4 regions of the Kluyvera sp. 142486 genome follow, and region 1 is predicted to be linked to each of the others. Evidence: predicted binding sites of a transcription regulator. Region 1 holds the regulator's gene; each other region holds the start of a gene.

What was found. The regulator LexA, encoded in region 1, represses DNA repair genes until DNA is damaged. The targets are predictions, from matches to a motif close to TNCTGTATGTACATACAGNA.
Region 2: a site for LexA is predicted at 2,792-2,811, ahead of ACLGE8_RS01030 (YebG family protein). Genes of this name have one in related genera too.
Region 3: a site for LexA is predicted at 2,365-2,384, ahead of sulA (SOS-induced cell division inhibitor SulA). Genes of this name have one in related genera too.
Region 4: a site for LexA is predicted at 3,809-3,828, ahead of metR (HTH-type transcriptional regulator MetR). Genes of this name have one in related genera too.

The regions. Positions count from the first base shown of each region.
Region 1 is NZ_JBKHUI010000013.1:49,298-55,423, reverse strand. It holds gene ACLGE8_RS15125 (conjugal transfer protein TraF) at 1-825, opposite strand, end outside; gene ACLGE8_RS15120 (cupin domain-containing protein) at 998-1,486, opposite strand; gene zur (zinc uptake transcriptional repressor Zur) at 1,613-2,128, shown strand; gene ACLGE8_RS15110 (CsbD family protein) at 2,184-2,393, opposite strand; gene dinF (MATE family efflux transporter DinF) at 2,530-3,849, opposite strand; gene lexA (transcriptional repressor LexA) at 3,918-4,526, opposite strand; gene ACLGE8_RS15095 (diacylglycerol kinase) at 4,626-4,994, opposite strand; gene plsB (glycerol-3-phosphate 1-O-acyltransferase PlsB) at 5,123-6,126, shown strand, end outside.
Region 2 is NZ_JBKHUI010000001.1:201,457-207,582, reverse strand. It holds gene ACLGE8_RS01040 (aldehyde dehydrogenase family protein) at 204-1,703, shown strand; gene ACLGE8_RS01035 (ASCH domain-containing protein) at 1,923-2,333, shown strand; gene ACLGE8_RS01030 (YebG family protein) at 2,461-2,778, opposite strand; gene ACLGE8_RS01025 (putative quinol monooxygenase) at 2,897-3,196, shown strand; gene dsbA (thiol:disulfide interchange protein DsbA) at 3,391-4,014, opposite strand; gene ACLGE8_RS01015 (MATE family efflux transporter) at 4,235-5,644, shown strand; gene ACLGE8_RS01010 (TetR/AcrR family transcriptional regulator) at 5,746-6,126, shown strand, end outside.
Region 3 is NZ_JBKHUI010000025.1:23,477-29,602, forward strand. It holds gene matP (macrodomain Ter protein MatP) at 1-339, shown strand, start outside; gene ompA (porin OmpA) at 424-1,479, opposite strand; gene sulA (SOS-induced cell division inhibitor SulA) at 1,834-2,343, opposite strand; gene ACLGE8_RS21190 (TfoX/Sxy family DNA transformation protein) at 2,562-3,179, shown strand; gene yccS (YccS family putative transporter) at 3,169-5,295, opposite strand; gene ACLGE8_RS21200 (YccF domain-containing protein) at 5,314-5,760, opposite strand; gene helD (DNA helicase IV) at 5,883-6,126, shown strand, end outside.
Region 4 is NZ_JBKHUI010000019.1:20,638-26,763, reverse strand. It holds gene rhtB (homoserine/homoserine lactone efflux protein) at 1-7, opposite strand, end outside; gene pldB (lysophospholipase L2) at 117-1,109, shown strand; gene yigL (sugar/pyridoxal phosphate phosphatase YigL) at 1,151-1,951, shown strand; gene ACLGE8_RS18775 (carboxylate/amino acid/amine transporter) at 2,037-2,936, shown strand; gene metR (HTH-type transcriptional regulator MetR) at 2,824-3,777, opposite strand; gene metE (5-methyltetrahydropteroyltriglutamate--homocysteine S-methyltransferase) at 3,895-6,126, shown strand, end outside.

The DNA of each region.
Region 1 (6,126 bases):
CAGACCAGCGTCAACGTTAAAGCCGGTGTCGTCGTTGCGGTAACGGCTGCTGTTGATGTCGTCGCTGCTGAAGTTGTAGATGGAGGTGGTGTAGTTATAAAGCCAGGTTTGCTGCAGCTTTGGCGTAATACCCAGCGACACCGGCACGCCGCCGATATCAAACTGGCGCGCGATAGCCACGCCATAGTCACTGACGATCGCCGCACGGCCATAGCCTTTCGACTTGAGATCCTGCGGATTCACGCCAAGCGCGCTTATCGGTGCCGCTTCAACGCCGTGCAGCAGGTTGATATCGCCCTGATCGATATACGAACTGACCCGCGCTCTGGCATTCGCTTTCGCCACAAAAGCAACGTCCAGCACATCGTTGGGAATACTGATCGCCAGGCCTGCGCCCGCTTTCGCATCCGCCTTCTTCCCCTTTAATGAGGAGAGTTGATCGGCCAGATCGCCCGCCGCCGCGGAAACCTGGCGGGAAGAGGCGCTGTTCGGATTGATCAGATCGGCAAGGTTGATGGTGCGCAGTACCCGCCGGTAGGTGTTGATATCATCGCTGATGTCGTCAATTTTGCTGCGCAGATCGTCCTTATCGGAAATCTGCGCACCAATGGTCGGCGCGATCAGCGTGACATCATCATCCGGCTTCGCCTTCGCCAGCAGCGCCGGGTTGATGAGGACGCCGCTGCCATAATTCGCAGAAGCCACCCCCGTGCCGCCCATCGCGTCGTTACGCGCCTCCGTCCAGCCATTTGCCGCCCCTGCCTGTCCTGCCACGAAAAAGGAGACAGCGACCCCCATTAGCGAAAATTTGTCTTTTTTATTCACAGTTTGCTCGTCTTTTTGTCGGTAATGAAACAACCCTCCACCCGTTATCACCCAGATGGAGACGAACTGTTGCTGTGAATAGTGGGGAAAAAAGCACTCTGTTCCCCTAACTGAAATTTTCTGCGGTTATCGTTATTTTTAATAAGCACCCTAATCTTTATAGAAGACGATGCTAATTTCGCCCAGGTTTTCCGTCGTGAGGGCCGAAGAACTGCGGCGGGTGATCGACCCAGCGATCCTCGCGCGTCACGGCGTACGAGGCGTTCAGAGGGTAATAGATCCGGTTGTGTTTTTTGTTCGCCTCGCCCACCACCAACAACCGTACCTCTTCGGAGGTGTTGTTGATAAAGGTATGGCAAACGCCGGTTCCGGCAGGAAAGCCAACGCTATCCCCCGGCTGCAGCTTCCACAGATAGCCGTTGATCCACGCCTGCGGGTAGCCCTCAAGCACGTAGATAAACTCCTCTTCGTCGCTCTCCGCATGCGGGTATGAGGTGCGACGGCCGGGTGGGAGACGCTCGTGGTGAATACCGAGATGCCGCAGCCCCAGCGCGCGGGCCAGCGGCGCGCCGATAGCAAAAAGCTCGTTGCTGTCGGGGTAAGTCGAGTCATCGGGTCCTTCAACGTCATGCCAATGGCGAATGCAATCGGGTCTTTTCATCATTTTTCATCCTGAGTGTGAAGTACACCTGCTATAACACACCTATAGCACACCTGCGGAAACTCGGCGTTTCCGGCATAACATGATAAAGTAGACGTTTGTTTCACCCGTAACCCGAGGACGCCAATGGATAAGACCACCACGCAAGAACTGTTAGCGCAGGCTGAAAAGCTGTGTGCGCAACGCGGCGTGCGCCTGACTCCGCAACGTCTGGAAGTGTTGCGTCTGATGAGTCTTCAGGAAGGGGCGATTAGCGCATACGACCTGCTAGACCTGCTGCGCGTTAAAGAACCTCAGGCTAAACCACCTACCGTCTATCGCGCGCTGGAATTTTTGCTCGAACAAGGCTTCGTGCATAAGGTGGAATCGGCTAACAGCTACGTGCTCTGCCATCTGTTCGATCAGCCAACTCATACCTCCGCGATGTTTATCTGCGATCGCTGCGGCGTGGTGAAGGAAGAGTGTGCGGAAGGGGTAGAAGACATTATGCACGCGCTGGCAGCCAAAATGGGCTTTGCTCTGCGTCATAACGTGATTGAAGCGCACGGTCTGTGCTCAGCCTGTGTGGAAGTGGAAGCGTGCAGCGCACACGAACACTGTCATCACGATCATACCATTCAGATTAAGAAGAAATCCCGCTAGCAGGCGCTAAACAGGGGGAGCGTACTTCCTTGTACGCACGGGCAGGAGGACGCTATTACCAGTGGTGGTTGTGGCGTTTATCCCAGCTATCCACCTCTTTTTCGGCCTGATCTTTCGCGTAGCCGTAGCGTTCCTGAATTTTACCGACCAGCTGATCGCGTTTGCCTTCGATCACCGTCATATCATCATCGGTCAGTTTGCCCCATTGCTCTTTCACTTTACCTTTAACCTGTTTCCAGTTACCGCCGACTTCGTCTTTATTCATCATTGAATCCTCGTTAGTCAGTGAGTGAATAGCGAAAAGCATGTTTCAGGAAAGACATCTTTTTCGCTAAGCGTGAGGTTAATTGTAGTCAGTCATTCTAAGGTCATTTCATTATTCGGAATCTTTAACCATTTGGTCAGGCAAACCAGCTGTTGTTTTTCCAGTGGCGACGCCAGATAAAGGCCAGCGACAGCCCGCGCAGCGCAAGGAATACGGCGAGCGCCAGCCACAGCCCGTGGTTGCCGAGCAGCGGTAGCGCCAGCATGGTAAGCGCGAACCCAGCGGCGGCCACCGCCATGCTGTTACGCATCTCCGCGCCGCGGGTGGCGCCAATAAACATTCCGTCCAGCAGATAGCACCATACGCCAATCACCGGCAGCACCGCCTGCCAGAGCACATAGCTGTCGGCAAGCTGCCGCAGTTCAGGCAGCGAGGTCAACAGAGCCACAATATGCTCGCCCAGGAGGGCGTAAATTAGCGCAAAGGCCAGCGCCACGACGCCCGCCTGACGGCATGCCGCCCGCCAGACCTCCAGCAGCTTGCTGCCGTCGCGCGCACCGTAGGCCTGCCCCGAATGGGCTTCCACCGCATAGGCAAAGCCGTCAAGCGCGTAGGCGGTGAAGGTCAGCATGGTCATCAGCACGGCGTTCACCGCCACCACTTCGCTACCCAGGCGGGCGCCGAAGACGGTTACCGCGCCAAAGCAGAGCTGGAGCAGCAGCGAGCGCAGCATGATGTCGCGGTTAAGCGCCAGCAGGCGGCGAAAATCCCCCTGCCAGGCCGTTTTCAGCATTGCCCACGAGATCCCGCGCATCACCAGTACCTTACGCGCCATTCCCAGCCCCACCAGCAGCGTGGCGTATTCAGCAATCGCCGTTGCCAGCGCCGCGCCCTGCACGTTCATGTGTAGCCCCATCACCAGCCACAGGTCGAGCACGATATTCAGCACGTTGCCGACCACCAGCAGTACGACCGGCGCACGGGCGTACTGCACGCCCAGCAGCCAGCCGAGCAGCACCAGGTTCGCCAGCGCGGCTGGCGCGCTAAGCCAGCGGATAGCAAGGAAGCGTCGCGCCTGCTCCAGCACCTCGCCGCTGCCGCCAACGATAGAGAGCGCCAGATTTATCAGCGGCGTTTTGAAAAGAACGATCAGTAGCCCGGCGCCTAGCGCCAGCATCAACGGTTGCACCAGCGCACGGGCCAGCGCCTGCGGATTTTTCGCGCCGAACGCCTGCGCCGTGAGCCCGGTAGTGCTCATCCGCAGGAACAGCAGCAGCATAAACAGGAAGCTGGTTGCCGTAGCACCAATGGCGACGCCGCCGAGATAAACAGGACTATCGAGATGGCCGATCACGGCGGTATCCACCAGCCCCAGCAGCGGAACGGTGATGTTGGAGAAGATCATTGGCAGCGCAAGGCGCCACAGCGCCTTATCGGCGTGAGTAAGTAGCGGCATGAGTTTTGACCAGAACGAAAAAAGGCTGCGATAGCGGAAGTATCGCAGCCATGAGAATCAGGGGAGAGTTACAGCCACTCGCCGTTGCGGATAACGCCAACGGCCAGCCCTTCGATGGAGAAGTTTTGCTGACGGAGATCGACAACGATAGGTTTAAATTCGCTGTTTTCCGGCAGCAGTTCGACGACGTTACCCTGTTTTTTCAGGCGTTTTACCGTCACTTCTTCGTCGATACGCGCGACCACGACCTGGCCGTTGCGCACGTCCTGGGTTTTATGCACGGCAAGCAGATCGCCATCCATAATACCGATATCTTTCATCGACATACCGCTGACGCGCAGCAGGAAGTCGGCGCTCGGTTTAAACAACGACGGATCAACCTGATAGTGACCTTCGATGTGCTGCTGCGCCAACAGCGGTTCGCCCGCCGCGACGCGGCCCACCAGCGGCAGGCCCTCTTCTTCTTCTACCAACAGGCGGATGCCGCGAGAAGCGCCTGAGACAATCTCAAGGACGCCTTTACGCGCCAGCGCTTTCAGGTGCTCTTCAGCCGCGTTCGGGGAACGGAACCCCAAGCGCTGAGCAATTTCCGCACGCGTTGGCGGCATGCCCGTCTGGCTGATGTGATCTCGAATGAGATCAAACACCTCTTGCTGCCTGGTCGTTAACGCTTTCATTCCGCCCCCTGGGTGTATATACAGTTATGCTGTGAGTATATACAGCTACTGCCTATTTTGGAACCATAAAACTCACGAAATCAGGCAGTTTTCACGACTTTAGTGAAAATGAGACCACAGCAGCGTCGCCCAGGTGAACACCGCCACGAAAATAGACAACAGAACCGCCGCAGAACCCATGTCTTTCGCCCGGCCGGAGAGCTCGTGATAATCAGAGCCGATACGGTCAACGACCGCTTCCAGTGCACTATTGAGAATTTCCACTATCATCACCAAAAGGACGGACCCGATGAGCAGGACACGAGTGATGGCATCGACATCCAGCCAGCAGGCGATAATAATCGCGATAACAGAGGCAACGCCTTCCTGGCGGAACGCCGCTTCATTGATCCACGCCGCGCGGAATCCTTTCCAGGAATAGCCCGCAGCTTTGATGATTCGGGTAATCCCAGTGGTATTATTGGCCATCTCAAGAACCTTTTTCGTTTTTACGTCAATGACAATGCTTGTTATGAGGCGGTAGAACAGAAATTTCACCGACTTTCTGATATTCTTGCCGCGCATTTGCATGATTAACCAGAGGCTTTACATCGTTTATGTCCGGCTGGCCACGAATTTACTACAAATTACTGAATTTACCATTAAGTGTTCTGGTAAAGAGCAAGTCTATTCCGGCACAACCTGCCCAGGAATTGGGGCTTGATACGTCGCGCCCGATTATGTACGTCCTGCCTTATAACTCTAAGGCTGACTTGCTGACGCTGCGCGCTCAGTGCCTGGCGCACGATTTACCCGACCCGCTTGAACCGCTTGAGATCGACGGTACGCTGCTGCCGCGCTACGTCTTTATCCACGGCGGCCCGCGCGTGTTCACCTACTACACGCCGAAAGAAGAGTCGATCAAACTGTTCCACGACTACCTCGATCTGCACCGCAGCAATCCTGAACTGGATGTGCAAATGGTGCCGGTGTCGGTGATGTTTGGTCGCTCGCCGGGTCGCGAGAAAGGCGAGGTTAACCCGCCGCTGCGTATGTTGAACGGCTTCCAGAAGTTCTTCGCCGTCTCCTGGCTCGGTCGCGACAGCTTTGTCCGCTTCTCGCCGTCCGTCTCCCTGCGCCGCATGGCGGACGAACACGGTACCGATAAAACTATCGCTCAGAAACTGGCTCGCGTCGCGCGTATGCACTTTGCTCGTCAGCGCCTGGCGGCGGTCGGCCCGCGTCTGCCTGCTCGTCACGACCTGTTCAAGAAGCTGCTGGCGTCAAAAGCGATTGCCAAAGCGGTAGAAGACGAAGCACGCAGCAAGAAAATTTCCCACGAGAAAGCCCAGCAGAACGCCATTGCGCTGATGGAAGAGATCGCCGCGAACTTCTCCTACGAGATGATTCGTCTGACCGACCGTATCCTCAGCTTTACCTGGAACCGTCTGTACCAGGGCATTAACGTTCACAACGCCGAGCGCGTACGCCAGCTGGCGCACGACGGGCATGAAATCGTCTATGTGCCGTGTCACCGCAGCCACATGGACTACCTGCTGCTCTCTTATGTGCTCTATCACCAGGGGCTGGTGCCGCCGCACATTGCTGCCGGTATCAACCT
Region 2 (6,126 bases), on a different contig from region 1:
ATTGTTGCATTTATGTTGCCTTTAACAAGGGTTAGCGGGGGAATATATGAAAGAACTATTACCTGTTGCACATTTCTGCCAGAGCAATCTGTTTAATTGCGGTCTCTGTCACAGCCGCACAAGCGAATGTCACAGAGACAAAAGCGCGATCTCCTGACCCGCCGTAGACTGAAACGACTAACCGCGAAGAATAAGGAGACGATATGTCCTCATCACAGGTAGCACTGCTCCCGAGCGTGCAGCAGTTTTTAGACCGTCAGCATGGCCTGTTTATTGATGGCGCGCAGCAGGCGGCGCAGAGTGAAAAACGTCTCACCGTCTGGGACCCGGCAACGGGCAAGGCGATTGCCACCACCGCGGATGCTAACGCGGCTGATGTTGACCACGCGGTGATGTCCGCCTGGCGCGCGTTTGTCTCCCGCAGCTGGGCCGGGCGCACGCCTGCCGATCGCGAACGTATTCTGCTGCGTTTTGCTGACCTCGTTGAGCAAAACGGCGAAGAGCTGGCCCAGCTGGAAACGCTGGAGCAGGGCAAATCGATCAATATTTCCCGCGCCTTTGAAGTGGGCTGCACGCTGAACTGGATGCGCTACACCGCCGGGCTGACCACCAAGATCAGCGGCCGCACGCTGGATGTTTCCATCCCGTTCCCGCAGGGCGCGCGCTACCAGGCGTGGACCAAAAAAGAGCCGGTTGGCGTGGTTGCCGGTATCGTGCCGTGGAACTTCCCGCTGATGATCGGCATGTGGAAGGTGATGCCGGCGCTGGCGTCGGGCTGTTCTATCGTCATCAAACCGTCGGAAACCACGCCGCTGACCCTGCTGCGCGTGGCTGAATTAGCCATTGAGGCGGGTGTACCAGAAGGCGTATTCAACGTAGTGACCGGCAGCGGCGCCGAGTGCGGCGCGGCGCTAACCTCGCATCCGCATGTGGCGAAAGTGAGCTTTACCGGATCTACCGCCACCGGCAAACAGATTGCCCGCGTGGCTGCCGACCGCCTGACCCGCGTCACGCTGGAGCTGGGCGGCAAAAACCCGGCTATCGTGTTGAAAGACGCCGACCCGGCCTGGGTTATCGAAGGGCTGATGACCGGTAGCTTCCTGAACCAGGGGCAGGTGTGTGCCGCCAGTTCGCGTATCTATATTGAAGCGCCGCTGTTCGACACGCTGGTCAGCGGCTTCGAGCAGGCGGTGAAGTCGCTGCAGGTGGGGCCGGGCATGCTGGAGACCACCCAGATTAACCCGGTGGTTTCCCAGGCGCACTGCGCCAAAGTGGCGGCCTATCTTGATGACGCCCGCAAACAAAATGCCGAGCTGATTACCGGTAACGTTGGCCCGGACGCGCAGGGCTTCTACATTCCGCCAACCCTGGTTATCAACCCGGAAGCTAACCTGCGCTTAACCCGCGAAGAGGTGTTTGGCCCGGTGGTAAACCTGGTGCGCGTTGCCGACGGTGAAGAGGCGCTGCGCCTTGCCAACGACAGCGACTTTGGCCTGACCGCCAGCGTCTGGACCCGTGACCTGACGCAAGCGCTGGACTACACCGATCGCCTGCAGGCCGGTACGGTATGGGTCAACAGCCACACGCTGATTGACGCCAACCTGCCGTTTGGCGGTATGAAGCAGTCGGGCACCGGGCGTGATTTTGGGCCGGACTGGTTGAACGACTGGTGTGAAACGAAGTCAGTGTGTGTCCGTTACTAATATACCGCACCCAACCGTTCCCTCTCCCCGTGGGGAGAGGGCTAGGGTGAGGGGGCCTGCACATAGCCAAAGACCCACACCTCCAATCAAAACCCATCCTCCACGGCGTCTACAAACGCAGACGTTATCTCTCTTAAATCAGTAGCTATTATCCACAGATGTTCGATAAATTGCTGCTGGGCAGTTTCTTAACAACTAACGACTTAGCAGGTTTTTTAAATGGGCGCGATTGATCAATTGATACTGAGATATCCGGGTGCCAACGCCTGGCAAATGGGAGATAGCCCGGAACTGGCCAACGAGCTTGCCGCGCTTATCAAACAAGGGATGAAAACGGCCTCATGCGGATCGTTATCTTCTTACCAGCAGGAAGCATCTGCTCCCGCGATTGGGAGCTACAACATTATTCTTGATGGCCAGAATGCGCCAGTATGCGTGACCCGACTCGTTTCAATGCGGCTCGTGCGTTTTTGCGATGTGACGGCCGAGTTTGCACGAAAGGAGGGGGAAGGCGATCTGAGTCTTGAATACTGGCAGAGGGAACATCAGCGATTCTTTACCCGTGAAGGTTTTTTCTCGGAGGATATGGAACTGATCGCTGAGGAATTTGAGGTTGTTGAGGTTCTGTAGACCGTTAACTTTTTCGAGACTAGCCAGATGAAATTGCACTTTGAGAGTGCGGAGTCCTATATTCAAAAAAAGCCGTGAGCAGTATTCTGCTTACGGCTTCAGGATCAGCGATGCGACATGCTGGTATTTAAGCGGCTTTAACGGCTTTGATTTTTTTACTGCCAGACGTATCTGGCTCAGGCATCTCTGTTTCAGCTGGAATATTGAGGTCGGGGAGTTTGTTGGTGCGCAGAATATGCTGCACGGCCACTTTCTGCTCAGCGAGATACAGCCCAAGATCTTCAGCCTGTTTTTCATCCATCGACGTTCCGCCTTGCAACAGCAAGTCGGTGAACGCTTCTGCCATGTCGAGCAGCCTGTCGTAAGCGTCAGCCTCTTTCTTACTGGCAAATGTCATTTTCTCTTCACCTTTTCTTACGACAACAAATTTTATTTCAACGGCCATTATTTGCCCCTTGCACTGTGATTATATCCAGTGTATCAGTTATGAGGCGGCGTTGCAGGGAAAATGTGTATACCTGACGCGTAAAAATGCTCGTGCCATTTTTAATAAAGGAGTTTGCATGCTAAAGGTTATCGCCGAAGATTTTATCAACCCCGAGTGCATCGACATCGTGCTCCCTTTTTACCGCGAGCTGATTGCGGCAACGAAGAAAGAGCCTCTATGTATTGCTTATGATTTATACCGGGACGAAAAAGATCCGGGGCATTTTATTTTCATTGAAGAGTGGCCAGACCGGGCAGCACTAGAGGCGCACTGTGCCAGCGAACATTTCACTCGACTGGTTCCTTTGATTGATCAATATGCGCGTAAAGCGGCGCAGTACATCCTGATGGATGTTCGGGTGGAACCGGGGAAATAAAGCCCGCTTCTGGTATGACGCGGGCAACGTAGGAAACCTGCGTCGTTTGCTTATGGCGAGATGAGTGAAGGTCTGCTGTGAGCGAAAAGCAGACGTCGAGATAATGGTGACAGGCAAATTATTGCCAGGGACTTTTGTGTAGATCATTCCTGGCGTCATTGCTGCCGCCAGGTTTCATTGTTGAAAGGTTGACGTTATTTATTTTCAATCAGATACTTAACCGTCGCCGCGTATTGCTGAACAAAAATATCAAGCGAGCTTGTGTCCATCCCCTGCGGATTCAGCTGATATTTACCTTTGACGAACATCGCCGGAACCCCTCTGAGTTCAACATCCATAGCCGCTTTCTCCTGCTTAGCCACTAAGGCTTTCACAGCAAAGCTGTTCCACGCACCATCAAAGTCTTCTGCTTTGATACCAGCATCAATAAAAACGCTACGGATATCATCAATATTCCTGATGCTGAGTTTCTTTTGTGCCGCCTCGAACATAGGGGATGTGATTTTGTCTTCAACGCCTAACGCGATTGCTACTGCCCACGCCTGCGTCAGTTCTTTGCCTAACGGCGGAAGAAACTCGACGTGATACTTAACGATCTTCGCGTTTGCCGGTAGTTTTTCAGCGACTTTGTCTGAGACGTGAATGACCTGTTCAAACTGATAGCAATGCGGACAGTTGAACGAAAAAAACTCCATTACTTCGGGTGCATCAGGTACCGTTTTGCTCAAAGAAATGTACTGTTTCCCTTCATTAAATTGCGCTGCATTAACGCCGGTTGTGAGAAATATGCAGGCAAAAGCTGCTAATAGAATCTTCATGAACCATAACCTCCAGTACTGTACTCAGTGATAAGAAAATATTTTTCCATGTAATTTCGGTAACTTAGAGATCATTTCAGCACCAGGAAACGCTGGCGTTTCATAAAGAGCTTTCTTTTTTGAATCCCATAGTATTATGATCATAATATAAAGAGGCCCGCTGGTGCAAATTATACCCAGTCCTGGGTTATCTGCCTGATCGAACACTCTGGAGATTTAAATGAAACCTGACAGTCGCGAGGCGGCCAAACTAGCCCGGCAGGAAGCGATTCTTAACGGGCCAGTCTTTAGCACAATGATGCAGCTCGCTGTTCCTACGATCCTCGTTCTGATTGCGCAAACGTTAGTCAGCGTAGCCGAAACGTATTACGTATCGTTTTTAGGAACACCGGCGCTGATTGGCGTCGCACTTGTTTTCCCGGTATGGATGCTGATGACCATGATGGCAGCCGGTGGAATTGGTGGCGGCGTGGCCTCAGCTGTAGCCCGCGCAACGGGTGCCGGGAAACATGACGATGTTAATGCGCTCATCCTGCATTCGGTTGTGGTAGCCATAGTTTTTGGTCTTGCTTTTACAGCCTTCTTTATCGGTCTGGGCGAACATATTTATGCGGCTATGGGCGGGGCTGGTGAGGCACTCAGTGCCGCACATGAATATTCTGTCTATGTATTTTTTGCATCTGTGCCGATCTGGATCGTCAATCTTCTTTCTGCCGTTTTACGCGGTATTGGCAATGTGAAAGTACCTGCGGCCGTCACGCTGATTGGCGCCCTGGTGCTGATCCCGCTTTCCCCTTTGCTGATCTTTGGCCTGGGGCCGATTAAGGGCTTTGGGTTAGCGGGGGCAGGTATGGCAATTAATATTTTTTACTGGATTGCAGCAATAGCTATGTTGCGTTACATGGCCAGTGGTCGTGCCGGTATCCGGATGACGTTGGTACGTTTACGCTGGCCTCTTTTCCGTGAAATTCTCAATGTAGGCCTGCTTGCTGCGCTGGGGACTATCCAGCTCAATGTAATGGTTTTACTGGTTACCGGGGCTGTAGGCGTGTTTGGTGTCGATGCCATAGGGGGTTTTGGTACAGCATCCCGTCTCGACTATGTTCTGATCCCCGTGCTGTTCGGGATTGGTACGGCCATTGTGACGATGGTCGGGATTAACGTAGGTGCCCGTCAGATAGACAGAGCGAAACGTATTACCTGGGTCGGTGTTGCTGTCAGTGTGGTATTCACCGAGGTTGTAGGCTTATTAGTGGCAGTTTTTCCTGGCGTCTGGCTTGGCCTGTTCACGCATGATGAAAGCGTTCTGGTTACTGGCGAACTGTACCTGCAGATTGTTGCTCCCTTCTACGCAGCCAACGGCATTTTGTTTGCACTCGGGTTTGCTGCGCAGGGCAGCGGTTATATGTGGAAAATGTTCCTGGTCGGAACCGTTCGTTTAATCCTCGCAGCCGGTGGCGGATGGATTGCAGTCGAGTACTTCAATGTGGGTCAGGCCGGACTGTTTGTTATCGTCATGGGATCTATGGTGATAGCTGCTCTTATGAGTGTAGTGATCGAGCGCTCGGGGGCGATGTGGCCCAAATACAATAAACAGAATCCGTCCGCGCTCAGGACGGTCCGGTCTTAAGCTGTTGCTGGTTACCGGATAAAGTTATAGATCGTAATCTTTGCCCTGAATAGTATTATCGCCATAATACTATTCAGATAATGCAGGATGAGGAACGTAGCATGAGATATTCCAAAGATCATAAAGAAGAAACGCATAAAAAAATCGTTGAATCTGCCTCAAAGAGGTTTCGTACTGAAGGTATCGAAAAGGTAGGTGTAGCGGGCCTTATGGCTGATGTTCAGCTTACGGTGGGAGGATTTTACAGCCACTTTAAGTCGAAGGAAGAGCTGATCAAAGAAGCGGTTTGTCTCGCTGCAGATGAAACATTTTGCGCAGCGTTTGGCGCTCCGGAAAATAATGAAAAGCTCACTATTCAGCTGATCCTGGACCGCTATCTCAGTGAGGGGCATCGGGACTCGCCAGAATCTGGATGCGTAATCGCGGCGCTCGCGTCTGAACTCAAGAATCGACCAACAGACACGCGTGACATGGTGTCAGAC
Region 3 (6,126 bases), on a different contig from region 1:
GCTGTCGATGTTTTGCTGAAACTGGAAAATGAACCGGTTCTGGTGAATGGCTGGATTGCTCAGCACATGAACCCGCAGCTGGTGAACCGTATGAAGCAGACGATTCGCGCACGCCGTAAACGTCATTTTAACGCCGAGCACCAGCACACCCGTAAGAAATCTATCGATCTGGAATTCGTTGTCTGGCAGCGTTTAGCAGGGCTTGCACAGCGCCGGGGTAAAACCTTGTCTGAAACGGTTGTTCAGCTTATTGAAGATGCCGAGAATAAAGAGAAGTATGCGACAAAGATGTCCAGCCTGAAACAGGATCTGGAGGCGATGCTGGGCAAAGAGAAGTAGGCGATACCGCTGCTTTAACGCCGGTTGCGACAGATTCAGACCAAAAAAAACCCCGCAGAGCGGGGTTTTTTATTAGACGAGAACTTAAGCCTGAGGCTGAGTTACAACGTCTTTGCTACCTTTAACTTCGATCTCTACGCGACGATCTGGTGCCAGGCAGTCGATCAGCGCAGCTTTAGCTTTCACGCCGTCACAGGTGTTGCCAGTAACTGGGTTAGATTTGCCCATGCCACGTGCAGAGATTTTGTCAGCTGGGATACCTTTAGATACCAGGTAATCAACAACGGACTGTGCACGTTTTTCGGACAGACCCTGGTTGTAAGCGTCAGAACCGATACGGTCGGTGAAGCCCAGAACCACTACGGAACCTTCTTTAGGATCCAGGTTGCTCAGCTGGGAGTACATCTGATCCAGAGCCTGCTTACCTTCTGGTTTCAGAGTTGCTTTGTTGAAGTTGAACAGAACGTCAGACTTCAGGGTGAAGTGTTTGGTCTGTACTTCTGGAGCTGGAGCCGGAGCTGGAGCGATTACTGGAGCTGCTGCATCCTGCTGGCCGAAGCGGTAGGAAACGCCTACGCTCAGCATGCCGTTGTCAGGACGTACGCCAACGCTGTTTGCGTCGCCGATGTTGTTAACCCACTGGTATTCCAGACGGGTAGCGATGTCACGAGTAACAGCCCACTCAACGCCGCCAGCGAATACTGGGGAAACGCCGGTGTCGTGGTTGTCACCACCGAGTTTGTTGCTGGAATCAGCACGCCATACCATGCCACCCAGACGGGTATAGATGTCCAGGTCGTCGGTTACTGGGTAGCCCAGTTTAGCGGTCAGCTGTACGCCCTGAGCTTTCAGTGCGCCATTGTTTTCGCTGCCGGTGTATTTCATACGGCCCAGCCAGTCGTAGCCCATTTCGAAGCCAACGTACGGGTTAACCTGATAGCCACCGAACGCGCCTGCGCCCAGCTGACTTTCATGGGTAGAACCGTTGTTGTTCAGGGAGCTGTTGTACCAGCCGGTGTCATGGAACTGGGACCAACCCAGTTTACCGCCCGCGTACCAGGTGTTGTCTTGCGGAGCGGCCTGCGCTACGGAAGCGAAGCCTGCCAGTGCCACTGCAATCGCGATAGCTGTCTTTTTCATTTTTTGCGCCTCGTTATCATCCAAAATTTGCCATGAAGTTCTAAATAGACTCACGGTTAAATCCTTCCACCGGGGGCGTGGCTTAATAAAATACTCAGCAGATAACTGCGGTTAAGCTTGAGCACCCCTGGCGATGTAAAGTCTACAACGTCGTTCGAAACTTACAAGTGTGAACTCCGTCAGGCTTATGAAAAAAAAAGAGTTGTATATGCAATATTTAACAAATGTGTCGAAAAATTAATCGATATAAAATACCGCGAACCGCACCAGACAAGCGTTCTGTCTAAAATCATCCGTAAAATCGCGAAGATAAAAAAACTGCAAAAAAAATCCCAGGAATAATCCTAATTTCACTCAATGATACAAATTTGAGTGAATTTTTAGCCCATTAAATTGTCCTGTTGAGTGAGAGGAAGACTGAACTGGTCGCATAATGAGCACCATCGCGTTCCCTTCTTCCGCAGCATGCTGTAATCGAGCATGTTCTTCTGCTGATAATTCATCCGTCAGCCAGCCGATAACCACGCTATAATTTCCAGTCCGGGATGCCCGAACCATAGAATCAAGCATGTCGTATGAGGACATCTGGCGCAGTTGCATGACTTTCGTGAGCGGTAGACCGGATGACTGTACCCACTCGCGGCTTAACTTTTGTTGCGGCGTTAGCCAAAGCTGCCAGCGGGACTGCTGACCAAGCTGCTGCAGCAATGGTAAGAGTAATAGCTGCGCCATCATTGGCTGATCTTCCCGATAAAGAACTTCGCTGATTAAAGCCGCAGACGGCGCTTTTACAGAGGTAAAAGTATGGGAAGCGGTAGTGGTTGCCGCGGCAGAAGAACGATTTACAACACCAGAAGTATACATAGTTAATCCAGCCCTGTGGGTTACTGTATGAATATACAGTACTACCCCGAAGATTAAAGATCAACCTCATTTTCTGAAAGCAACTCGCAAAAATGCACTCTAAATGCCTCCGATGGCAAATTCACCTTGCCGCGCCGAAAGAACGCGCCTATGTTGCTTATTATGTCTTCCATTAATTAATTTAATGCTTCCATGTCCATGATTATTAAGGATTAATCATGAAGAAAATATCGTATAAACGGATTTATCAGTCCCAGGAATACTTTTCGCTGTTGGGCAAAATCAAGTCACGGGCGCTGTTCGGCGGCTACACCCTTGCCGTCAACAATGCGGTGTTTGCAATGGTTTCTGAAGGGGAACTGTACCTGAGAATGTGTGAGGAGAGCGCGCAATACCAGGCCAAGCATTCGCCTACATTATTAACGTTACGCAAAAGAGGATGTTCACAGCAGTTAAAATATTTCCACGTCGACAGTATGCTTTGGGCCGATCAGCCGACGTTATTACAGCTTGGGCAGTTCTCGCTGGCTGACGCTCGACGTGAGAAAATCCGGAAGGGGCCGCAGAGGATAAAAGATCTTCCCAATCTCTCTTTTCATATGGAGCTGTTGCTGAGTGAAGCGGGCATTAAGGATGTTCGAATGCTACAGCAGATAGGTGCGGAAGAGACGTGGTTAGCGCTTCGTCGCATTCGCAAACAGATCAGTATTAATGTGCTGTTTTCATTGGAAGGGGCGATTGTTGGCGTTCATGCCGCCACGCTCCCGGCGCAGCGGCGCCAGGAGTTGCTGGAATGGGCATTAGCCAATGCCCATTCAACTGATCTTATGCCATAACCTGCTTTTGCAGGCGGCAGATTTCAGGTAACAACGAAATCATCAGGCCGATTTGTTGCAACACTAATGGCTCTTTGCTGTCTGGGCGAGGATCGAGATGTTGGATTCGCGCTGCTAAGTCGCTTAATGCCTGCTGCACCCGTTCCTCATCGGAAGGCTGGTGATGCAGGGCATCGTCGACGTAGCATACCGCATCGTCCAGAAGAGCCAGTATTTCCGCCGTAGCCAGCTTCTCCCTGTGGGCTCCCAGGGCGGAAATATAGCTGGTGAGGGTATGGTTCAGGCACAGTAAACGAAACGCCGTTTCCCGCATTTCGGCTGTCACTCTCGGTTCGCTCGACATATTAGAGACCACGGAAGCTAACTCGGCATCGCGATTATGGGCATCTCGTCGCGCGATTCGATAGGCTAGCCGGTTATCGCGCCCCTGGTGGTATTGTTCAAGAATCGCATCCAGATAGCGGCAGTTGGCATCCACGGCGCGCTCCAGCACGCGAGGAAGGTTGCGGAACTTCCAGTCAGGCCAGATAAAGCTGACGGCGACCCATGCTATACCGCAGCCAATCAACGTATCCACCACGCGCGGCAGCGCCACTTCAAAGCCCTCACCGAGCAGATTAAAACACAGCAGTACCAATAACGTGATAAACATCGTGGCGTGGGCATACTGAACGTTGCGAAACGCAAAGAACAGAACGCCGGTGACCACAATCAGCGCCAATTGGCCCTCAAGCGAAGGTACCAGCCATAGAATCGGCAGCCCAAGCGCCACGCCGACTAACGTACCGATAATACGCAGCGCCAGGCGGTGACGGGTGGCGTTATAGTTGGGCTGACAGACAAACAGGCTGGTGAGCAAGATCCAGTAGCCATGCTCTAAACCGGTGAACTGAATAAACGCATAGCCTGCGCACAGCACCAGCGACATACGCACCGCGTGACGAAAAAGCGCCGACTCCGGCGACATATTGCGGCTCAGGCGTGAGCGAATGTCGGCAAAACCGTGCAGGCTATCGTCCGCCAACAGAGTTTCCGTCTCGCTTTTCGCCTGCGACTGCAGTTGTTCTGACTCGATGGTCGCCAACTGCGCATCAATGGCGCGCAGGTTGTTGAGTAAAAAACCGAGCGCTTTCATCTGTTCCGGCGCGGTGCCGCTGGCGCGAACGCGGTCTAATGCGGCATCCAGATGGGAAAATGCGCGCTCAAACCGGGCATCGTGCTGGTAGGGCGTGCGCAGCAAAATGGCTTTCGCCAGATCCTGACAAGCCATCGACTGCATGGAGAGCAGTCGTTGGAAGCGGAACATCACGTCGCTATAGCGGAACGTATCGCGCAGTGCCTGATACTGGATATGCGATGAACTGGCGCGCTCATGAATATCCTGAGCAACAAAATAGTAGTGCAGCGTTCGACGAGTGCTGCGCTGCCCGCGGTCACCACGCAGACGCGTTAATAAAGAAGCCTTAGTCTGGTTGAGCGTTGCCATTAGCTGCCCATTCGCTAGCGCCAATTCATACAGCGGCGCCTGGTCTTTATCATCCAGGTCCGGGTCAAACAGGCGTGACTTCAGCTCAAGATAGCGGGAAAGCTGTTCATAGCTGCGGGCGAGGTTATCCTGCAACGGACGGATAGGAAAAATCAGGTGGCCGGTTAGCGTCAGCACGTTATACCAGACGGCACCGGCAATCAGCAGCAGTGGTTGTTGATACCAATGCGCATAAAGCGACACACCAAGCATGGTATAAATGGCAATCAGCAGCGCGCCAAAGGCGATGGTTGCATAGCGCTGCCCCAGGCCGCCGAGCAGAATAAAACCGATGGTCGAAATGGTTAAACCCAGAGCAAACATCCACGGCCACGGAAACAACAGTTCGACCGATGCGGAAGCGATAAAGAAGCAGATCAGGGTGATCACCAGGTTGCGCAGTCGCCCGGTGAGTCTGTCATCAAGGTCGGTCAGCGCAGCGGCAACCACACCCAGGGTTAGCGGGATGGTAAGTTTGGCATCGCCCAGCCACCAGGGTAGCGCGGTCGTGCCGACGAGCGCGATAAAGATTCTGGCGTTGTAGAGCCAGGTACTGTTCCATGTATAGCGGCGAAGCAACGGGCTTAGCATAGCGATTAGTCGTCCTGATTACTGAAAACGGCGGCGCGCATTGGCTTCACGTGCCGCTCGTGCTACTTCCACTGGCACCACACGTCGGCCTACCGGCCAAAGGGCTATGGCGGCAATTTTAAAGTTAGCGATACCGACAGGGATACCAATAATAGTAACGCACTGGGCTATCCCAGCGACGATATGCGTCAGGCACAGCCACCAGCCAAACAGCACGAACCAGACGATATTCAGCACGGTTCCGCCCGCGTTCATCACACCGCTTTTGGCGGCGGGGTCCAGTTCGTCAACATGAACGGCTTCGTTACCGTAAGGCAATAACGACAGTTTGGTTATTTCCCAGCAGGAGCGTGTGAGCGGAAGCGTGATAACCAGGATGATGCTGACCAACGTCGCAAATAGCCAGCCCAGCGTTGTCAGAAATCCACCTAACACAAAATTCAAAATATTCAGAACTGTACGCATAAATCCCCTGTGCTGCGTTGTGAATAATAAGACCTGATGATTGTAACGTTTTTTTGCGCTGGAGCACCTATTCTCTGGCGGTTACACTGTGAGGTATCGAAAAAGTCAGGATTCGACACAACATGGAATTAAAAGCAACGACGCTGGGCAAGCGCATGGCGCAGCACCCTTACGACCGGGTTGAGATCCTCAATGCGGGTGTCAGAGTTTCCGGCCCTCAACATGAATATCTCATTCCTTTCAACCAACTCCTTGCGATTAACTGCAAGCGTGGTCTGGTGTGGGGGGAGCTGGAGTTTGTGTTGTCTGAGGATAAAGTTGTGCGCCTGCATGGAACCGAATGGGGGGAGACGCAGCGCTTCCACC
Region 4 (6,126 bases), on a different contig from region 1:
AGGTCATGAGAATCTCCCTGGATATCTGTTTTTGTGCCACAATACGCTATTGTCCTGACGTTGTGTCAGGTGTCACAAAAAAATGATTTTCAGCGGTTAGCAGGGGTGGAAGCCCGATGTTTCAACAGCAAAAGGATTGGAATACGAGAGAAAACGCGTTTGCTGCCTTTACGACCGGCCCGCTGATGGATTTCTGGCGAGGGCGGAAGGAAGCGGAGTTTATTGGCGTTGACGGCATTCCAGTACGGTTTGTTCGGTTCAGTTCACCCGCGCACGACAGCGTGATCGTGGTCTGCCCTGGGCGAATTGAGAGCTACGTGAAGTATGCCGAGTTGGCGTACGACCTGTTCCATAGCGGCTTTGATGTGCTGATTATCGACCATCGCGGTCAGGGGCGCTCCGGGCGCATGTTGTCTGACACCCATCGCGGTCACGTAGCGAAATTTAGCGACTACGTTGACGATCTCACGGCCTTCTGGCAACAGCAGGTACTGCCGGGACACTGGCGGCAGCGATTTATTCTCGCTCACTCGATGGGGGGGGCCATCGCCACGCAGTTTTTGCAGCGTAATCCGCAAGGCTGTGATGCCATCGCGCTTTGCGCGCCGATGTTCGGTATTATTATGCGCCTGCCGGAATGGGTGGTAAGACCGCTTCTCGACTGGGCTGAGGGCCATCAGCGTCTTCGGGAAGGGTATGCAATGGGTACGGGCCGATGGCACGCGCTGCCGTTTGGCATTAATGTATTGACCCATAGCCGCGAGCGCTATCGGCGTAACGTCCGTTTTTATGCCGATGAGCCCCGGTTGCGCGTGGGAGGCCCCACGTATCACTGGGTCAGAGAAGGTATCCTGGCTGGGGAGCAAATCCTCGCCGGTGCCGCAAAAGAGACGTTCCCTGTTCTGCTGATTCAGGCAGAGGAAGAACGCGTCGTTGATAATCGCATGCACGATCGTTATTGCGAAATCCGCGCCGAAGCGGGCCATCCTTGTGATGGCGGTAAGCCGCTTGTCATACAGGGCGCCTATCATGAGATCCTTTTTGAAAAGGACGCTATGCGCTCAGTCGCACTCACTGCCATCGTCGATTTTTTCCATCGACATTGTTAATTCGGCGCCAGCGGCGCACTGTTTAGAGGTTAAATTCGAATATGTACCAGGTTGTTGCGTCTGACTTAGATGGCACCTTACTCTCCCCCGACCACCACTTAACGCCGTACGCGAAAGAGACGCTGAAGCTGCTCACCGAGCGCGGCCTGAACTTCGTCTTTGCTACCGGCCGTCATTACATCGACGTAGGTCAGATTCGCGATAATCTGGGGATCAAATCCTACATGATCACCTCCAACGGCGCGCGTGTGCACGATGCCGATGGGAAACAGGTTTTCGCCCATAACCTCGATCGCGATATCGCCGCCGATCTCTTCGGCGTAGTGAATGACAACCCGGATATCGTCACCAACGTTTACCGTGAAGACGAATGGTTTATGAACCGCCACCGCCCGGAAGAGATGCGTTTCTTCAAGGAAGCCGTCTTTAACTACACCCTGTATGAGCCGGGTATGCTAGAGCCGGAGGGAGTCAGCAAGGTGTTCTTCACCTGCAACGACCACGAAACGCTGCTGCCTTTGGAACAGGCGATTAACGCGCGCTGGGGCGATCGCGTCAACGTCAGCTTCTCCACGCTCACCTGCCTGGAAGTGATGGCGGGCGGCGTGTCGAAAGGTCATGCGCTGGAAGCGGTGGCGAAAGCGATGGGCTATACCCTTAAAGATTGCATCGCGTTTGGTGATGGGATGAATGACGCTGAAATGCTGTCGATGGCAGGTAAAGGCTGCATCATGGCAGGTGCGCACCAGCGTCTGAAAGATCTGCATCCGGAGCTTGAAGTGATCGGCTCGAACGCCGATGACGCGGTACCGCACTTCCTACGCGACATGTACCTGCGTTAATTATCAATAACTGGCTATTTAGTGGTCAGTTGTCAACCATCAACTCCGCTACAATGAATGCTCATCTTCTTATGAGACATTCATTGTGGCGCTGCTGATTATTACCACCATCCTGTGGGCTTTCTCCTTTAGCTTTTACGGCGAGTACCTTGCCGGACACGTCGACAGTTACTTTGCGGTGCTGGTGCGCGTGGGCCTGGCGGCGCTGGTCTTCCTGCCGTTTCTTCGCACCCGCGGGCACAGTCTGAAAACCGTTGGCCTGTACATGCTGGTGGGCGCAATGCAGCTTGGCATCATGTATATGCTGAGCTTCCATGCCTATCTTTACCTGACCGTCTCCGAGCTGCTGCTGTTTACCGTCCTCACGCCGCTCTACATCACGCTGATTTACGACCTGATGAGCGGGCGCCGCCTGCGTTGGAGCTATGCGTTTAGCGCGCTGCTGGCGGTGATTGGCGCGGGGATTATTCGCTATGACCATATCACCAACCATTTCTGGACTGGGCTTATCCTGGTGCAGCTCTCCAACATCGTCTTTGCCATCGGTATGGTGGGCTATAAACGCCTGATGGAGACCCGACCAATGCCGCAGCATAACGCCTTTGCCTGGTTCTACCTTGGCGCGTTTCTGGTGGCGACGGTGGCCTGGATGCTGCTCGGCAATGCGCAGAAAATGCCGCAGACTCTGCCGCAGTGGGGGATTCTGGTATTTCTTGGCGTCGTGGCTTCAGGGATTGGTTACTTTATGTGGAACTACGGCGCCACGCAGGTGGATGCGGGCACCTTAGGGATTATGAACAATATGCATGTGCCCGCCGGGCTGCTGGTGAACCTGGCAATCTGGCATCAACAGCCCCACTGGCCGAGCTTCCTTACAGGGGCTGCGGTGATACTGGCCTCACTGTGGGTGCATCGCCATTGGGTCGCTCCGCGTTCTTCACGAACGGCAGATGATCGCAAGCGTGATTCCGCGCTGAGCGAATAAACGCATCCATCACCGGCTGACGCTGCTCGCCATCGCGCACGGCGGCGTACAGCCGGCTCCACAGTCCTTCGCCCAGGGTTTTGGTCACAATCAGACCCTGGCGCTCAAAACTCTCCACTACCCAGTGCGGCAGGGCGGCAATGCCCATCCGCGCGGCAACCATCTGCACCAGCAGCAGCGTGTTATCGACGCTTTTCAACTGTGGGCTCACGCCAGCAGGCAGCAGGAAATGGCGCCAGACATCAAGGCGCTGGCGCTGTACCGGGTAAATCAACAGCGTTTCTGCCGCCAAATCTTCTGGCGTGATGCGCGCTTTGGCCGCCAGCGGGTGATCCGGTGACAGTACCAGGCGCACTTCAAAATCAAACATCGGTGAATAGTGCAGGCCGCTGCGCGGCAGGATGTCCGAGGTGAGTACCAGATCCAGCTCGCTCTGCTGCAGCGCAGGCTGTGGGTCGAAGGTGACGCCGGACTTAAAGTCCATCTCAACCTGCGGCCATTGCTTGCGGAAATTCTCCAGCGCGGGCGTCAGCCACTGAATACAGCTATGGCATTCGATGGCGATACGCAGGGTGGCCTGCTGTGGTTCATGACAGGCCTGCAGTGCCTGAGTGATTTGCGGCAGCACCTGGTTTGCCAGCTGCAGCAAAATCTCCCCCTGCGGGGTAAAGCGCAGCGGCTGGCTTTTACGTACGAATAGCCGGAAGCCAAGGCGCTGTTCCAGATCGCTGAACTGGTGAGACAGGGCGGATTGGGTCTGGTGCAGCGTCGCCGCGGCCGCCGCCAGAGAACCACTGTTCCGCAACGCCTGGAGCGTTTTCAGATGTTTAATTTCGATCATGAAAGTCCTTCACTTCGGCATGAGTAATTTGCGCTTGAGGAATATACAGTACCTGTCGATTATGGATGTGTAAACATCTGGACGGCTAAATACTAAAAAATCCATGAGAGGCATATGATGACTATCCAAAACCACACCCTCGGTTTCCCTCGCGTTGGCCTGCGTCGCGAGCTGAAAAAAGCGCAAGAGAGCTATTGGGCGGGTAACGCTTCCCGTGAAGAGTTGCTGGCCGTTGGCCGTGAACTGCGCGCCCGTCATTGGGATCAGCAAAAGCAGGCAGGTATCGACCTGCTGCCGGTGGGCGACTTCGCCTGGTACGATCACGTGCTGACCACCAGCCTGCTGCTGGGCAACGTACCGGCTCGCCATCAGAATAAAGATGGTTCCGTCGATATCGACACTCTATTCCGTATTGGCCGTGGCCGCGCACCGACCGGTGAACCTGCGGCGGCGGCAGAAATGACCAAATGGTTTAACACCAACTATCACTACATGGTGCCCGAGTTCACCAAAGGCCAGCAGTTCAAGCTGACCTGGACCCAATTGCTGGATGAAGTCGACGAAGCGCTGGCGCTTGGCCACAACGTTAAGCCTGTCCTGCTGGGGCCGGTCACCTATCTGTGGTTGGGCAAAGTGAAGGGTGAGCAGTTTGACCGCCTGACCCTGCTGAACGACATTCTGCCGGTGTATCAGCAGGTGCTGGCCGAGCTGGCGAAACGCGGTATTGAGTGGGTACAGATTGATGAGCCTGCGCTGGTTCTCGAACTGCCGCAGGCGTGGCTGAATGCGTTTAAACCGGCCTACGATGCGCTGCAGGGGCATGTGAAGCTGTTGCTCACCACCTATTTCGAGGGCGTGACGCCGAATCTGGACATCATCGCCGCGCTGCCGGTGCAGGGGCTGCACGTTGATCTGGTGCATGGTAAAGATGATGTTGAAGTACTGCATCAGCGTCTGCCGGCGGACTGGCTGCTCTCCGCTGGCCTGATTAATGGTCGCAACGTCTGGCGCGCTGATCTCACCGAAAAATATTCGCAAATTAAAGCGCTGGTTGGTCAGCGTGACCTCTGGGTCGCCTCTTCCTGCTCGCTGCTGCACAGCCCTATCGACCTGAGCGTCGAAACCCGCCTGGATACGGAAGTGAAGAGCTGGTTCGCCTTTGCTCTGCAAAAATGCGGTGAGCTGGCGCTACTACGCGATGCGTTGAACACCGGCAATACGGCGGCTCTGGTCGAGTGGAGTGCGCCAATTCAGGCCCGCCGTCATTCAACCCGCGTGCACAATGCGGCAGTGGAACAGCGCCTGGCGGCGATTACCGCCAAAGACAGCCAGCGTACTAGCGCCTACCCGGTACGCGCTGAAGCGCAGCGCGCGCGCTTCAATCTTCCGGCCTGGCCGACGACGACTATCGGCTCGTTCCCGCAAACCACCGAGATTCGCGGCCTGCGTCTGGATTTCAAAAAAGGTAACCTGGATGCGAATAACTACCGCACCGGTATTGCCGAACATATCAAGCAGGCGATTATTGAACAGGAGCGCCTGGGGCTCGATGTGCTGGTGCACGGCGAAGCCGAGCGTAACGATATGGTTGAGTACTTTGGCGAGCATCTCGATGGCTTTGTCTTCACCCAGAACGGTTGGGTACAGAGTTACGGTTCTCGCTGCGTGAAGCCGCCGGTCGTCATTGGCGACGTGAGCCGCCCGGAAGCGATCACCGTGGAGTGGGCGAAGTACGCCCAGTCCCTGACCGACAAACCGGTGAAAGGGATGCTGACTGGCCCGGTCACGATTCTTTGCTGGTCTTTCCCGCGTGAAGATGTGACCCGCGAAACCATCGCTAAGCAGATTGCGCTGGCGCTGCGTGATGAAGTGGCGGATCTGGAAGCGGCCGGTATCGGCATCATCCAGATTGATGAACCGGCACTGCGTGAAGGTCTGCCGCTGCGCCGCAGCGACTGGGCGGCTTATCTGGAGTGGGGCGTGGAAGCCTTCCGCATTAACGCCGCGGTGGCGCGTGATGATACCCAAATCCACACCCACATGTGTTACTGCGAGTTCAACGACATCATGGACTCTATTGCAGCGCTGGATGCGGATGTGATCACCATCGAAACCTCCCGTTCCGATATGGAACTGCTGGAGTCGTTTGAAGAGTTCGATTACCCGAACGAAATCGGGCCGGGCGTCTATGACATTCACTCGCCGAACGTACCGAGCGTGGAGTGGATTGAAGCTCTGTTGAAGAAAGCAGAGCAGCGCATTCCGGCAGAGCGACTGTGGGTTAACCCGGACTGTGGTCTGAAAACCCGCGGCTGGCCGGAAACTCGCGCGGCGCTGGCGAACATGGTA